Regions from separate parts of the Paenibacillus sp. FSL P4-0113 genome, predicted to be linked through region 1. Evidence: riboswitches for the same ligand, from Rfam matches in the RefSeq annotation. Region 1 holds a riboswitch; each other region holds the start of a gene.

Region 1 (3,982 bases):
GTATGTAACTGGAATGCTTGTTGGATTTAGAGTGGCGATGCCTCCTTATAATCGTTATCGTCGATGTTCAGAATTGCAGCAACTTGTTTTCTGTACCTTTGTGCTTTGCGGGTGCCGTGAATCAGATTGGACAAGCGTGAAGGCGGAATATTGTGTGTCTCACAAAATGTTTTCTGATCCAGTCGAAGTTCGACAAGCCGTTGTTTGATGGCCCACCCGAAGGAGGTGACAGGCATTTTGTTGTTCAAAAGAAATCGCCCCTTACGGATTCTTACGGAATAATTGGTGTGTTATAATAATCATCAGTAAACATGTTAGAATTAACCATCTGAAACTATGATACACTTTTATACGTGTTTTTACAATCGTAAATACGTTATTTCGTCAAATTAATTACTTAGTTAAGTGCTAGGTGGTTCTGATAATCCGTAAGGGGGCAACATTAATGCATAGTTCAGCAAGCGGTTATCTTTATGCAGGACGGTATTATTATCGCTCATATATGTAAGTTAAAATAATTATAATATTTTTGTTTACAAATAGTTGATGAGAGAGTATAATAAACCTGTTGCCTCAATACATTATGATTTGCGGTCGTGGTGGAATGGCAGACACGCTATCTTGAGGGGGTAGTGGGCGTACGCCCGTGGAGGTTCGAGTCCTCTCGACCGCATTATATGCAAGACCTAGTTAAAAAAGCATCCTGACACGGTTTACGTGAAAGGGTGCTTTTTTTGTTAAGCATTTTCGTTATATTCTTTAGCCACGGAAGCCACGGTTGCAACAGGTCGTTTATTAACTGTGATAATGAAGAATGTCAGTTTTGCTGCAAAAGCTTCTCTATATCTCCCGCCAGTTTATCTGGAGTGGTTTGCGGTGCATAGCGCTTAAACACGTTACCTTCTCTTGTAATTAAGAATTTAGTAAAATTCCATTTGATCGCTTTGGACCCTAATACCCCCGGAGCTGTTTGGGTCAGGTAGCGAAATAAGGGGTGTGCTTGATCGCCATTGACATCTGTCTTGGCGAACATCGGAAAGGTGACACCATAATTGATCTGGCAAAACTCGGAGATCTCCTCACTGGAACCTGGCTCTTGTTTGGCAAACTGGTTGCTGGGAAATCCCAAAATTTCGAGCCCCTGTTCATGATACTGGTCATATAGCTCTTGTAGCGCTTTGTATTGGGGGGTTAACCCACATTTGCTGGCAGTGTTCACGATAAGCAGAACGTTCCCTTCAAATGTGGATAACGGAATTTGTTTCCCTTGCAGGGTTTGCGCATCATATTCATAAACGGTCATAGCATCTCTCCTCATTCAATATTCAGCAATTAAATTTTAGACAATTTAAAGAAGGGTTGCAAGCCTGGAAAAGCTGTATAAAGCCTTCAGGCGCTGTAAAATCGTATTTTGCTCAAAACAGTAAATCGCACCGCAAATGGAGCGAATTAAGTTGTTTCTTCTTATAAAAGCGGGTTAAATCGGTGTTTAGCTGGTACATATAGCGTATTTTCTTCTCTTTTTACAAAAAAAGGCCAATAACGCTTTACCCTACGCCAATATTGACATGCTTGTCATTTTCAAAAAGGGATGAAAAACAGAGATTAAAGGAGATGTGAGAAGCATAGTTGCATTGTAAGCGTTATTATTAATCTTCTATGCTCTAAAGCCCGATTTATAACCCTGCAGTTGAGCTTTACAGTCTTCCATGCGCGGGTGTATGATTCAAGACGTAATTTCAAATTAACTTGAATGAAGCAACAACGAAATGTCTATAGCGCTGAATTTTGCAGTTGCAAAAGCGGGGGAACCAATCGAGACTGTACGGCTTCGGAAGCCGTGTGTCTCATGGGGTGAATTTTCCGGTCAAGTGCCAGAAATAGGGCGACTCTCACGTCCGAATCCGACAGCTAACCTCGTAAGCGTACAGGGAGAGGCAACAAACCGCCGTGTGCAGCCATGGTTTATTTTATCATGGATATGTCAGAAGCCGGAGGAAAGCCTTTTTCCTTCGGCTTCTTTTTGTTGTCTTTTTATACCGGGAGAGGAGCTACTGATGGAAGGTCGGTTAATTATTGTCACTGCACCGAATGAAGCGGGCAGAAGTTTTGTGAAATTGCTTATTTTCAAAAAATTGGCGTTTGCAGTTCTCACGAATAGCGCCCAGGAGGAACGACAGCTCAAAAAAATGGGTGTGGAGCACATTGTCCGCATCAATACCATGCAAGCGGGAAAATGGAATTTTCCAAAAAAAGAAATTGGTAGTGTGTATTTGTTCGAGAACAGCTTGAATCTGACTTGCCGTTTCCTGCAAATATGTCGACCACTAACATCGGAATCGATCTATGTTATTACACACGGCTGTAATCCACAAGGAATTTATCGGGGATTGGGAGCGGACCATGTGATCTACACATTGAACGGAGAGGTGGGTTTTCTGCTGAACGGATAAGCACTTATGACATAGTTGTTTTATGATTTTATGATGGAATAAGAATGGCGATCTGAGGATCGATACGGAGGGTATAAACATGATGGATATATACATGCTGCTCGTCATGGCTGTGAGTTATGGAGTGATACTGCTGTTTGTACGCTGGTGTGATGCGCAGACCTCTAAAGGAGGACGAAGAGGATGATCGTTATACTCGGGCTTACGGCTATTGTGTTTATGTATTTAATCTACGCACTCCTGAACCCTGAAAAGTTCTAGTCACTTGTAGGGATAGAGCGGGCGGGAACAACAGATCTGAGCATTAAAGCATCATTGGTAGCAGGTTTTCGCAAACGTGTGCACTTCATAGATGGTCTAATCGGGTCTGTTGTTCCAAACGCAGGAGCATTTTGAAGGAGGAATAGAGGATGGAGCTGCTTCAAATTGGAATTGTGATCGTTATATTGCTGCTCTTGGTAAAGCCAATGGGTACATATATGTATCATGTATTCTCGAATGAACCGAATCGAACGGATCGGATTTTTGGCAGAACAGAAAAGCTGATTTATAAGGTAGTAGGCTTGAAGAAAGTGGAGAGCATGCGTTGGACTACGTATGTTATGAGTTTCATTGCTACGAACGTCGTGCTTGTGGCAATCAGCTACTTGCTGTTGCGTTTACAGGGAATGCTTCCCGGTAATCCGGCTGGAAACAGTAATATGGAAGCATCACTAGCTTTTAATACGGTAATCAGCTTTATGACGAATACGAATCTCCAACATTATAGCGGAGAAAGCGGGCTTACGTATCTGACACAGGTGGCGTTCGTCACGATGATGATGTTCACTTCGGCTGCTTCCGGTTTTTCGGTTGCTGCGGCTTTTATGAGAGGATTGACGCGGCGCGGTGAAGGGATGGGCAATTTCTTTCAAGATTTTATTAAAGCTATTATAAGGATTTTCCTGCCACTGGCCTTTGTGCTTACGCTGGTGCTGGTGGGATTGAAGATACCACAGACGCTACAGCCTACGGCGGATCTTACGACGCTGAGCGGAACACAACAGCAAATTTCTATGGGACCCATTGCTTCTCTGGAGTCCATCAAGCATTTGGGGACGAACGGGGGCGGTTATGCGGGAGCTAACTCTGCGCATCCTTTTGAAAATCCAAGTCCTTGGACGAACGTGCTGGAAATTTTGGCAATGTGGGTAATGCCGGCTTCGTTGCCGTATACCTTTGGATTGTTTGCCCGTAATCGTAAGCAGGGCTGGATTATTTTTAGCTCCATGATGGTATTGTTTCTAATTTTTCTATCCATTACGTATGTGTCTGAGAAGACAGGTAATCCGTTAATCCAGACACTGGGTGTGGATGCTTCTCAGGGAAGCATGGAAGGGAAAGAGGTTCGTTTCGGTATTGGACAATCGGCTTTATTCACTGCGGTCACAACAGCGGCAACGACAGGTTCGGTCAATAATATGCATGATACACTAACCCCGCTAGGTGGCATGGCTGCTTTGGGAGAAATGATGCTAAACGTCATTTTT
Region 2 (3,982 bases), 4.2 Mb from region 1:
AGACTTGGTACTGTCCGGTATGACACCGACGGATGAGCGTAGAAAAAGCATTGATTTTTCAGATGTATATTATCGCTCCAAGCAAGTCATTATGGTACGCCCAGAGGATAAAGACAAATATCCTACGATGGCTGCTTTGAAAGGCGAGAAGATTGGCGCGCAAAAGGGGAGTATTCAGGAAGAAATTGCTCAAAAAGTACCCAATGCCTCTGTAACCTCACTGGACAAAATATCCGATCTGGTACTCCAGCTGCGGACCCAGCGTATCAACGCTGTTGTGATCGAAGATACGGTTGCTAAAGGGTACACGTTAGATGGGACCGTAACACTTGCCAAAGCGATACCTGAGGATGCCGGAGCAGAAACTGCTGTAGGTATACGCAAGGGGAACGCAGAATTGCTTGCCTCTGTAAATAAAACGTTGGCTCGCCTGAAAGCGGACGGGTCGATTGAAAAGTTTTCTACAGAAGCGAGTGCACTCTCGGCAGATCGACAGGTTTCTTCTAATAACATCGTAGATATTTTTTGGAAATACCGCAGTCTTTACGCTACGGGTATTGGTTACACTCTGTTGCTGTCTGCACTCGGAGTACTGTTTGGATTTATCATTGGTCTGATCGTATCCTTGTTGCGGATGAGTGGTATACGCATCATTGAGTGGTTAGGTACCACATATGTGGAGATCCTGCGTGGCACACCTATGCTGGTGCAGCTCATGATCATTCACTACGGGATTGCTTTGACGCTGGGTGTCAATTTTACTCCACTCCAGTCCGGTATAATCACATTGTCTCTGAATAGCTCGGCATATCTGGCTGAAATTTTCCGTGCAGGTATCCAGGCAGTAGACCGTGGACAGATGGAGGCCGCACGCTCATTGGGTATGGGACGAGGCAAAGCTATGCGTCACGTCATTTTGCCACAAGCGTTTAAATCTATTTTGCCTGCTATAGGTAATGAGTTTATTACAATTATTAAAGAATCCTCCATTATTTCGACTATTGGTATGGTGGATATTATGTATCAAGCCCAGGTCATTAAGAATATTACCTACGAAGGATTAAGTCCGTTCATAATCACAGCCGCTATTTATTTTGTAATGACATTCAGCTTGTCTAAGCTGCTTGGTTTATGGGAAAGGAAGTTGAGAGCCAGTGATCACCGTTAAACAATTGCGTAAATCGTTCGGCAAGAATGAGATTTTAAAAGGCATTGATATAGATATCGCCAAAGGAGAAGTTGTCGTTATCATCGGTCCCAGCGGTTCGGGGAAGAGTACGTTTTTGCGTTGTATGAATCTGTTAGAACAGCCGACGGATGGGGAGATTTTATTTGAGGGCGAGCCGATTACAGCTCGTGGTCATAATATTAATGTAACCCGGGAAAAAATGGGGATGGTGTTCCAGCATTTTAATCTGTTCCCACACAAAACAGTGTTGCAGAACCTGACGCTTGCACCGACGCAGGTTAGAAAACAGTCAGGTAAGGAAGCGGAAAAAATTGCATTAGAACTCCTGCGTACCGTGGGGCTCGAGGATAAGAAGAATACCTATCCGAACCAGCTATCCGGTGGTCAGAAGCAACGTATTGCGATTGCGCGTGCTTTGGCCATGCAGCCGCACGTAATGCTGTTCGATGAGCCGACTTCTGCATTGGACCCTGAAATGGTTGGAGAGGTTCTGGATGTAATGAAGAAGCTCGCCGAAGGCGGTATGACAATGGTAATTGTAACGCATGAAATGGGCTTTGCCCGCGAGGTAGGCGATCGAATTATCTTTATGGATAACGGTCAAATTGTGGAGCAGGGTGCACCAGACCAGGTATTTGGCACTCCAAGCCATGATCGCACTCGTGATTTTCTTGCCAAAGTATTGTAAGAAAGTGCTGGTCTAATCATAAAAAAGCTCTCCGTTGACGGAGGGCTTTTCTTATTTTGTCACCATTTCCCCATACTTTCGTAACAAATATCGATTTCTTAATGACAAAATTGTAACGAGTGTAGTATGATGTTCAGGGTTCCCAACATTTTCATGCGGATAAGGTTACAAAATTGTGATATTATGCAGTAAGCCAAAACTTACCGGGACAGCATGCGGTTAGACAAGCGCTGAAATGCTGGCCCAAACTATGGGAAGTGCGGGGGACGTAACAACGGCAGCCATTCCGATACGTCATAAGACGATGAGGAATATGCCTAGGGGTGAATTGCACAAGCATAGGGCTTCTCCTGAGTCCGAATCCGACAGCTAACTTCGCAGGCATAAAAGAGGAGGTACATATCTTTGAAACATTTAAAACATATTGGTAAAACGATGAAAATTGCGGTGCTTGCCGCAGCTATTGCAGGGTTGGCACAGACAGCTGGAATAGCGGATGCTGCCTCGCTTCACACTGCCAAAGAGGGCGATACCTTCTTTTTGCTTGCTCAACGTTATGGAGTATCGGTAGACGAGCTAACAAAGGCTAACCCAAACATTGCCTCCAGCAATATATATGCAGGTCTGCAAATTAAGGTGCCTGGCGAAAAAAGTGTAAAGGCAGCTTCGGAATCGAAGCCGCAGCTTCTTACGGAGAAAGCAGCAGCGAATGAGGCGCCAACGATTGAAGCTTGGGGTAAAACATTCAACTATAGCAAAATAGTTGACGTTAAGGCTTCAGCGTATTCTGCCGCAGCCGATGAGAATGGTAAATGGGGCGCAGTGGACTACTACGGCAATCCGCTTAAACTAGGTACAATTGCGGTAGATCCTAACGTCATTCCGATGGGCACGAAAGTACTGGTTACAGGCTACTCCCATCCAGGTTTGCCGGATCATTCTTTTGTAGCTGTCGCTCGCGATCAGGGCAGCGCCATTACAGGAAAGCGGATTGATATCTTTATTCCAGGCAACAAATCATTTGTGAACGACTTTGGATTTCAAAATGTGAAGCTGTACGTTATTGATAAATAGCATTGTACGTATATACAGTTTAATTAAACATAATATATATTATGTAAACATAACGCCTATATCCGTATATATCTAGGTCGGACTCTTATCAGGTCCTATCCGTAAAAAGGCTGTCTTGACGAGCAGAATACTTCTGCTGGTAAGACAGCCTTTTTACGTTGCTTTAGCTTGGACCTCAATTATAAACATACTGTTATTTTCGTTCCGATGTGTGGAGTAGCCGGGGGACTGTCACAAATTTGTAGCCCTTAGCTTTTAGAGAGTGAATTAGACCCGGCAAAGCTTGGACAGTGCCTTGCAAGTTGGAACTTTGACCTCCACCAGCGTGCATTAAAATAATAGAGCCAGGCCCTGTAGCTGGAATCACATTTCGCTGAATTTGTGTTTTACTTAGTCCCTTCCAGTCGAGAGAGTCTACATTCCAGTTGACAATCATGTAGCCATGACGACGTGCCCACTTTATTTGAGGCTCTGTAATTTCACCGTAGGGTGGACGAATCAACTTGGGGCGAAAACCTGCGCTGGCTTGTAAAATACGTTCTGTTTTTGTAATCTGGTTGCGAAAGCGTTCTGGTGTAGCCTTCCTAAAATCCGGATGAGTATAGGAATGATTTCCTATAGCATGGCCTTCACGGATAATACGACGTATAATCCCCGGATGCTTTTCCGCACGGTGACCGACGATGAAAAAGGTGGCTTTGATGCCGTTGGCGTGTAATACGTCCAAAACCTGCGGCGTATACCTAGAATCGGGCACATCATCAAAGGTTAAGGCAATTTGGCGGGTGTGTGGGCCGCACATTTTAAAAATGTCCGCATGTTTTTTACGCAACATTGCTAATGTAGGAGTAGCTCGATCTGTACTCAGATGTACAGAAGAAGCAACAGCTGCTTCCTTGGGATGGGGCGTTCCGATCTTGGGAGGCGCATCCGCGTGAACGGGTAAACTTGAAAATGCTAGTAACAGTGCCAAGCATGGCAACACTCCCCTGTACGGCATATGTATCCCCCCTTTTCGTGCAGTGGTACCT
Region 3 (3,982 bases), 2.7 Mb from region 1:
CCACCAATTGCAAAGCCAGGCTTGAGCCAAACCGCCCCAAGCCAATAACTACAAACTGCTGCGTCTTCATATCTACTCGAAAACTCCCTTATCCTATAATCATTTTACCTTCCGGATGACGATATAATTCTTTACCCTTTTTCGGCCCCAGTGCATAAGCTAGCGTGAGTGGCCCCAGTCTACCTGCAAACATCGTCAGGGTAATCACCAGCTTGCCTATGACTGTCAAATCAGGTGTAAGCCCCATCGACAGCCCCACCGTACCAAACGCAGATACCGTCTCGAACAAGATCATCAGAAAATGATGATCTTCGGTTGCCGACAAAATCATCGTCACCCCGATCACGAACAGCAACCCCAGCAGTGTAATGGTCAAAGCCTTGTAAATTCGTCCCTGCGCAAGTCGGTACTTGAACAGTACAATATCTTCCCGCCCCCGCAGCATCGAAATCACCGCTCCAATGAGCAGGGCGAATGTTGTGGTCTTAATCCCGCCTCCAGTAGAGCCAGGAGAAGCCCCGATAAACATGAGTATGATGATAAAAAACTGCGTAGCCTGCCGCAAGCCTGCAATGTCCAAGGTATTGGCACCTGCGGTACGGGGAGTAACGGACTGGAATAAAGATCCCAATAGCTTACCACCCCAATCAAGCGAGCCGAGAGTCTTCGGATTCGTAAACTCAAATACAAAAATCACGAGCGTGCCGACTACAATCATAGCGCCCGTCATGCTGAGTACCACCTTGGTATGCAAGGACAGTCTCTTGCGCTTGCGATATTCTGCCAGGTCTGACATCACTACAAAACCAATGCCGCCTGAAATAATCAAAAACATGGCTGTAAAATTAACAATCGGATCATATACATAACCTGTCAAGCTGCGAAATTCACCGAATAAATCAAAACCAGCATTGTTAAACATGGAGATGGCATGCCAGATTCCAAAATAAATCGCCCTGCCTACGGGCATATCAAAGGACCAGCGAACCGAGAATATCGTAGCGCATACGCCTTCAATAACCAGTGAGTACAGTAATACCTTACGGATTAACCCGACAATTCCCTCTACAGAAGTCTGATTCATCGCTTCCTGCAAAATGAGACGCTCCCGCAGGGAAATCCGACGCTTGAACACCAGTGCAATCAAGGTAGCCATGGTCATAAAGCCTAGGCCGCCGATCTGAATGAGCGCCACGATAACAACTTGACCAAAGGTTGTAAAAAAGGTCCCCGTATCCTTTACGACAAGCCCTGTAACACAGGTCGCGGAAGCGGCAGTAAACAAAGCGTCTATAAACGCAAGTGGCTTTCCTGTTGTATTGGAGATCGGCAGCATTAACAATAAACTACCTATTAGAATGATAATGGCAAAGCCCGCAACGAATATCTGCGGTGGAGAAAGCCGGAGCCAGCTTGCATTGGGATTCATCTATTCATCACTTCTCTCCTAATCCTTAAAACTATAAAAACAGTGATTTAATACGGTGTAAGCTCGCTACGCGTTCCATTTGATCTTCCGATCGTCGTTGCCCCTGAATTTTTTGATTTTTCCAAACCTTAGTTAACTATAATTAGCATTCCCTGAATACAGGAAGAATGCATGTCAAGCACTACTCGGCCCCCTGTGCTATTGGCGGGCAGTAGCGAAGGGGGCAGAATTGTTCTGAAGAAGCGAAGCGTTTGCCTTTATCTCCGGATTTTAACCATTAAAGGGGGTATACAATCAAAAAATCCGGGGATAACAGCAATCGGAAGAATAATCTGCACCCGCAGCGGTCTATCTAACCAATCCAAACACTTTTATACGCACAAAAAAAGACACCGGAAAACCGAGTGCCTGACTTGGTTCCTGCTCATAGCCTACGAGGTTAGCTGACGGATTCGGGCAGCACAGTATGCCCTATTTACACTTCCGATCCACCAGTGATCGGCTGTAAAATTCACCCCAGTAACATGGTTCCCCCGTTTTCCCATAGAAATTCGGCTCAACTGTATATCATTACCTATGTATTTTATAGGCATTGCCTCAAGATTATAATCCTTCTATATCCAGATCACAAAACCGATTTCGTCGAAAAAACGTGAAATTGGCTTTATTTTGCGAATGGGCATCGTTTAATCGCAGCTTATCTTATTTTATTGGAACTTTAAAGTGCTTTCACTCTATTTTCATGAATATCGCTGGTCTGTTGGCGGGAACCTGTGCAGTATGATATCTTTAATGGATGTTCTTATTTACAGATTAAGGAGGAAACTCATGAATCCTATCGGGAAACCGGTCGTGCTCACGGCCAACTTCAAAAAATTAGGCTTGCTGGGCGGGATTGGCCTGATTTGCTTTTTTATCTTTCAATTGCTTATTCCCTCGCTTAGCAATCCGAGTCCAGAATCAGTAATGAATGCAAAGGTCATCAGCAAACAAGAAGCGGTCATACACGCATTGGACTTCGCCCGCTCCGAGCTGGGATATACTGAATCACAGCCAGAGGAGCCTCTGGTGACCTATCAGGCCGAAACAGATTTGTACGGTTATTTATCTAGAGAAAAACTGCTTCAACAGTACGACCGTACATGGAAGAAAAATTACCCTTACGAAACCTTTCGGGTCGATCTGCCTGAATCCTCAGCGAAGAGCAAGCTGCAAATTCATGTAGATTTATCCACTGGGAAGGTCGTTAGTTTTAAACGGATCACCTCCAGCACCAATTACACGCAGGCTGATATTTCTACGGATGAACAAGCACGTAACAGGCTTGTACGTGTGGCTGAGGACGGCATGACGCTTGAAGCCAAGGAGCAGGCGGCCGCTGTATGGGTGAAGCGCTTTGGCTTTAAGCCGTCGGACTTGAAGCTCGCGACCACTGAACAAGAAGGCGGATTAAAGTATACCGTAGACGATAAAAAAATTGGCGCCTCGGTACTTACACTGGCTTTTACTTTTGAAGACGGTGATGTTCGCTCCTTCACTCAAAGCTTTTCGGCCCCGTCATCCTATACCGATTATATCGAAAAGCAAACATTTTGGGCGAATTGGATGACCTATGCGGGTTATGCCCTATTTAGCTTTGTGCTGGGTGTACTTGCCATTGTGTATGCGTCACTCACCCGACGACATACTTCATTTGTACGCGGCATTGTTCTATCCGTTATATACTTTATTGCTAGTATAGCTGGGACCATGAACATGCTGCCTTTATTGCAAGCAGAAGCAGGCGGTAAGGGCATGCTTCTATTTCTTATGGTTTTCCAGATTGGTGTTACCTTCGTCATGGCTGTAGCGCTCTACTTCTCCTTGGTCGGCGGTGACGGACTTATGCGTCAGGTTGGACTGAATGCATGGCCACGTGCGAAAGAGCCGGGCTACGGGCTGTATGTGCTTCGCAGTATGTATGTTGGCTACTTGTGGGCCTTTATTTTGCTCGGGGTACAATCCATTTTATTCTTTATACTGGAGCGCACATTTAATACATTCTCCACCACAGATGCCACGCAATCCCCTTACAATATGGCTTATCCATGGCTACTGCCGATTATGGCCTGGATGGCAGGTATTGGTGAAGAGACTGTCTACCGTCTGTTTGGTATTCCGATGGTCAAAAAAATAGTGAAAAATACTTTTGTTGCTTGTCTGATCACCACGCTGATTTGGGCACTGGGACATACACTTTATCCGATCTATCCAGTGATTTCCAGACCTATTGAGCTGACTTTTCTTGGTTTGCTGTTCAGTTTTGTGTTCCTGCGTTACGGCTTTATTGCCGCCATGTTCAGCCACGTTATTTTTGACAGCATTCTAATGGGACTTAGTGTGATGAGTCTGGGAGATACTGTGAACGTGAGCGCGGGCCTATTCTGGATCTTACTTCCAGCCATTGTGGGTTACATCATTTATTGGTTTAGTCCTAAAAAGCCAAATCGAATGATGTTTGAACCTATACAAAAAGAGGAGTCGCATTCTACGACTCCTCCTCCCGAAGGGCAG
Region 4 (3,982 bases), 1.4 Mb from region 1:
ATGGAGCTGGCGGCATGGAGTATCCGACACTCATCACGGCCGCTGCTGCGGGTAATCTCAATCCTGGCTATAGTCTGGAACGGACATTAGTTCATGAGATTGGACATCAATATTTCTATGGAATGGTAGCCAATAATGAATTTGAGGAGCCGTGGCTGGATGAAGGCTTCACCTCCTATGCAGAGGAGCGACTTATGGAGCAAGAATATGGGCTTACCCCCAACTTGCCATTACAATCGGGACAGGTATCCTCCCCACAGCCGCTAAACCGTGAGTCATGGAAGTACGGCTCGGCTGCTGAGTACGCGCAAAATGCCTACTCTCGAGGCAAGCTGGTACTACGGGGCATTGAACGTCAGGTGGGTATGAAAAAAATGGATCGCATTATGCGGACCTACGTCCAGACGTACCGATTTAAGCATCCGTCCTCACAGGATTTTCAACGTATCGTGGAGAGAGTCACCGGACGCTCATGGAGCCACTATTTTGAACAGTATGTATATGACGGCCAGATGGCGGACTTTTCAGTGGATCACATCACAAACCACAAGCTGGAGAATGGATATGAAGCAGTCGTGACGGTCAGCAAAAAAGGGGCGGATTATCCCAAGATCCCTGTCCAATTTACCTTCAAGGATGGAACCACGAAATTCAAGGCTTGGGACGGTGCGGGCAAAAGCACAACTTTTCGGATCAAAAGTACTTCTCCCGTTTCCTATGTAACCCTTGATCCCCTATATACCATTGCACTGGAGAACAAGCATATTAACAATACCCTAAAAGCCGAATTGGACGAAAAGCAACAAACCCGTTGGAGTATAAGTGTAACCAAGCTGTTGGAGACACTGCTTGGAAGTCTGTCATGGTGAGGTGTCTATAGATGCGGACTGTTATAAAAGAGGGCTGGGCGCTGGTGCGCATACGATTTTATATCGTTATCATTTTGTTTCTGTATCGATTACTGTGGGGGGTGTTTCTCTATCGGCTGGTACAATCTGCCGTTATCCCGCTACTGCTCCGTTATCCTGATCAGGGTCAAAACGAGCTGGGACAGACCTTGTTTTGGATGGAGAGCCAGATTGCTCTGATGGACAGCCGGGAAGTACATGTGTATTTGTGGATACTACTAGGGGCGACTGTACTACGCATACTGATCACTCCCTTCATTAGAGCCGGAATATATCAAAGCCTACATACCGATGCGACTGAGCCGCAAAGCCTGTCCTTTTTCAAAGGTATGAAACGCCATGGCATGTCGTCGCTGTTGTATTACATCATCGAGTTGGGACTGCTGCTGATTCCCGCCTTTTGGGTAGTACCGAGACTCTACCCTATTGTAGCAGGTACGCTTCAATCTCCCTCTTACCTGCTGCACTTGTTGCCCTATGCCATGGGATGGATGGCATACGGATGGTTCATTCGGCAGTGCATCCTGTATATGCAACTAGGCACTGTCGGTGGTCACGCCATACTATCGTCCCTGCTCGCCTTCTTTCGCCAGCTTCTCCCAGCTGTCGGTATATCCCTTTTGCTCGGTGCTTGTGTGCTGCTGGTCTTCGGTCTATTTGGCACCGTGGCGATGATTTGGACTGGCATGCTCGCGCTCATTCTCCAACAATCGTATCATTTTGTTACTAGTCTGGTCAGGCTGTGGCATATCAGTTCGCAGTACAGACTATGGCATACCGATATCTCCAGTAGAAGCTAAGCCCTTCCTTTATGTTAATCACTTCATTTCCGTCTGTCGAAAAAACTTTATGCATAACCGCGCAAACGGCACATAACTGAATACTGTTAACAAGATCTGTTCCTGGGACATTAGGAGCAGATTTTTTTTGTAACTTTTTGCAATGAAACATTTGCCAAAGCCAGCCGACTTTGTTACAATAATCGCAGTGAACTGATAGTAACAACTTTGTAATCTTTATTGTAACCTTTATCTCAAAAATATCGTTATTGTGAATACTGCTCTCCAAGGTGCACATCTTAAGTAAAGCCTAATTCCTGGCACCTAGGAAGCGGGGGAACCAGTTTGGGTGAATTGATCTCGCAACAGAGTGGTCATAGGGGAACCTTCTACCGAATCCTTAAGCTAACCTCGCAGGCATTGGAAGGGGTATATTTTTTTTGAAGAAGAAGCTAACGATCGCAGCTATGAGTCTTGCCATTGCCTTTACATCTTTTACATTCGGTGGCGGCAGTGCATTTGCAGACTCCAAGATGGACCAGGTCATCCAAGATGCCAAAGGAACGAACTACAGAAGCGGAGGCACTACACTCGAGGGATTCGATTGCTCCGGCTTCACAATGTATGTATTCAACAAACTGGGAATTAAACTTCCGCATCAATCTGGATCACAATTCAAAATGGGATCTTCTGTATCCCGCGATGAAATGAGGCCTGGGGACCTGGTGTTCTTCAACACCACAGGAAGAGGCATTTCCCATGTAGGTATCTTCGTAGGTGAAGGGAAATTTGCCCACTCCTCGACTTCACGTGGTGTAGTAGTTAGCTCACTGAACGAAAATTATTACGCTAACCGCTATGTCGGTGCAAAAAGAATTATGAGCACAGACGCTTACCATTCTGTAGCTTCAGATATTCCTGATGACGATAACGTAGAATAACTAACGCACAGCAAGCTAACCCTAGCCGCAATTTGATTCTGGCCGGAATCGAATTGCGGTTTTTTATGTCCACAACATCAGCAATGATTATCTTTACTGACGAACTGACACCTCAAAAGGTTTCAATTTTAGCGAACATCGTCGGTTTTACCGTCACCGCTGGGGGAGCATATGAGCAGTAATTCCTTCTTATTGAATGTATACCCGACTTAGGTATGAAATAAACACGCTTGCCATTCCCCTGCAACTTGTCTACAATCTGTTGTTAATGATTGAAGTACCTGTGTAAAAGGAGGATGGAACACATGCCGGCCTCAATATCCAACTATCGGATCGTACCGATGGACGAGCATCAAGCGGCTGCAATCTGTGAGTGGCGCTATGATCCACCTTATAACATATACGGTTGGCTCCCCTGGGAACAAATGAAGGCGCTTGAAGTCGAATTTGGGAGTCCCACGCTTCGCCAAGAGCAATATGTTGCCGTACTGGATGAAGAGAACAAGCTGACAGGATTTGCTCAATATTTTCCTATGATCGGTGTGACCCGGCTAGGTCTTGGAATGCACCCTGACAGATGCGGACATGGCAAAGGATCAGATTTTGTCCGTGCCATTGCAGAGGAAGCCCAACGACGCAACCCGAAGAATGAAATTGATCTAGAGGTGCTCACTTGGAATGGGCGCGCTATTCGGGCCTACAAGGCGGCTGGATTTGAGCTTACAGATACCTATGAACGCCAGACTCCCGATGGCAAAAAACCGTTTTATTGTATGGTATATCGTCCAGACCACCCAACCCAGGTTCTATGATAAAAGCGCCTTCGGCATACAACCACGATGTTGTATAGCGAAGGCGCTTTTATCATCATACGACAGATCATTACAAGCTCAATGACTGCTACGCATTTTTTCAAAAGCTTCATTATATTGTTGGGCTTCCTTAATATCCACGGCCATAATACCGCCATCGTCCCAAGAGGTCAAACGCAGAGTCACGGTCTTGTAATCAATCGTAATAAATGGATGATGATTGAATGCTTCAGATATAGCGGCAACTTCATCCACGAATGCAATCCCTTTCATAAAACTGGAAAAATTATATTTCCGAACGATCCAACGTCCTTCCTCCAGCTCCCAGCCCTCCAGTTTCTCCAGATGTGCTTCAATCTCTTCTTGTGTAAAAGGCATGTTACGAACTCCTCCCCGTTTATACGGAAGCCTTTCGACCGCTTAAATACGGCCAAAACTACGATATATTGGTGTACATATTACCACGGCCCCGTTGATAAATCCATAAGACGGACCTCAAATCAAAGGGACTGACGTCAGCTCCTCGTCCCCAATCAGTACAT

Evidence for each region. Region 1 has a riboswitch for cyclic di-AMP ahead of MKX46_RS22255 (hypothetical protein). Riboswitches for the same ligand answer to the same signal wherever they lie in the genome.
Region 2: it holds a riboswitch for cyclic di-AMP, as region 1 does, so the genes downstream of both, MKX46_RS03270 (3D domain-containing protein) here and MKX46_RS22255 (hypothetical protein) in region 1, are expected to answer to the same signal.
Region 3: it holds a riboswitch for cyclic di-AMP, as region 1 does, so the genes downstream of both, MKX46_RS10120 (TrkH family potassium uptake protein) here and MKX46_RS22255 (hypothetical protein) in region 1, are expected to answer to the same signal.
Region 4: it holds a riboswitch for cyclic di-AMP, as region 1 does, so the genes downstream of both, MKX46_RS16025 (C40 family peptidase) here and MKX46_RS22255 (hypothetical protein) in region 1, are expected to answer to the same signal.

What each region holds. Positions count from the first base shown of each region.
Region 1 covers NZ_JBBPAZ010000001.1:5,090,425-5,094,406, forward strand. Annotated here, with positions in the region: gene MKX46_RS22240 (hypothetical protein) at 27-248, opposite strand; tRNA gene MKX46_RS22245 (tRNA-Leu) at 591-673, shown strand; gene MKX46_RS22250 (glutathione peroxidase) at 818-1,303, opposite strand; cyclic di-AMP (ydaO/yuaA leader) riboswitch at 1,770-1,942, shown strand; gene MKX46_RS22255 (hypothetical protein) at 2,058-2,453, shown strand; gene MKX46_RS25645 (potassium-transporting ATPase subunit F) at 2,637-2,714, shown strand; gene kdpA (potassium-transporting ATPase subunit KdpA) at 2,864-3,982, shown strand, end outside.
Region 2 covers NZ_JBBPAZ010000001.1:851,905-855,886, reverse strand. Annotated here, with positions in the region: gene MKX46_RS03280 (ABC transporter substrate-binding protein/permease) at 1-1,168, shown strand, start outside; gene MKX46_RS03275 (amino acid ABC transporter ATP-binding protein) at 1,155-1,877, shown strand; cyclic di-AMP (ydaO/yuaA leader) riboswitch at 2,108-2,276, shown strand; gene MKX46_RS03270 (3D domain-containing protein) at 2,283-2,951, shown strand; gene MKX46_RS03265 (polysaccharide deacetylase family protein) at 3,145-3,951, opposite strand.
Region 3 covers NZ_JBBPAZ010000001.1:2,408,979-2,412,960, forward strand. Annotated here, with positions in the region: gene MKX46_RS10115 (potassium channel family protein) at 1-70, opposite strand, end outside; gene MKX46_RS10120 (TrkH family potassium uptake protein) at 89-1,429, opposite strand; cyclic di-AMP (ydaO/yuaA leader) riboswitch at 1,843-1,996, opposite strand; gene MKX46_RS10125 (CPBP family intramembrane glutamic endopeptidase) at 2,258-3,982, shown strand, end outside; gene uvrC (excinuclease ABC subunit UvrC) at 3,957-3,982, opposite strand, start outside.
Region 4 covers NZ_JBBPAZ010000001.1:3,737,296-3,741,277, reverse strand. Annotated here, with positions in the region: gene MKX46_RS16035 (M1 family metallopeptidase) at 1-869, shown strand, start outside; gene MKX46_RS16030 (hypothetical protein) at 881-1,708, shown strand; cyclic di-AMP (ydaO/yuaA leader) riboswitch at 1,985-2,122, shown strand; gene MKX46_RS16025 (C40 family peptidase) at 2,128-2,628, shown strand; gene MKX46_RS16020 (GNAT family N-acetyltransferase) at 2,934-3,440, shown strand; gene MKX46_RS16015 (4a-hydroxytetrahydrobiopterin dehydratase) at 3,519-3,818, opposite strand; gene MKX46_RS16010 (hypothetical protein) at 3,936-3,982, opposite strand, start outside.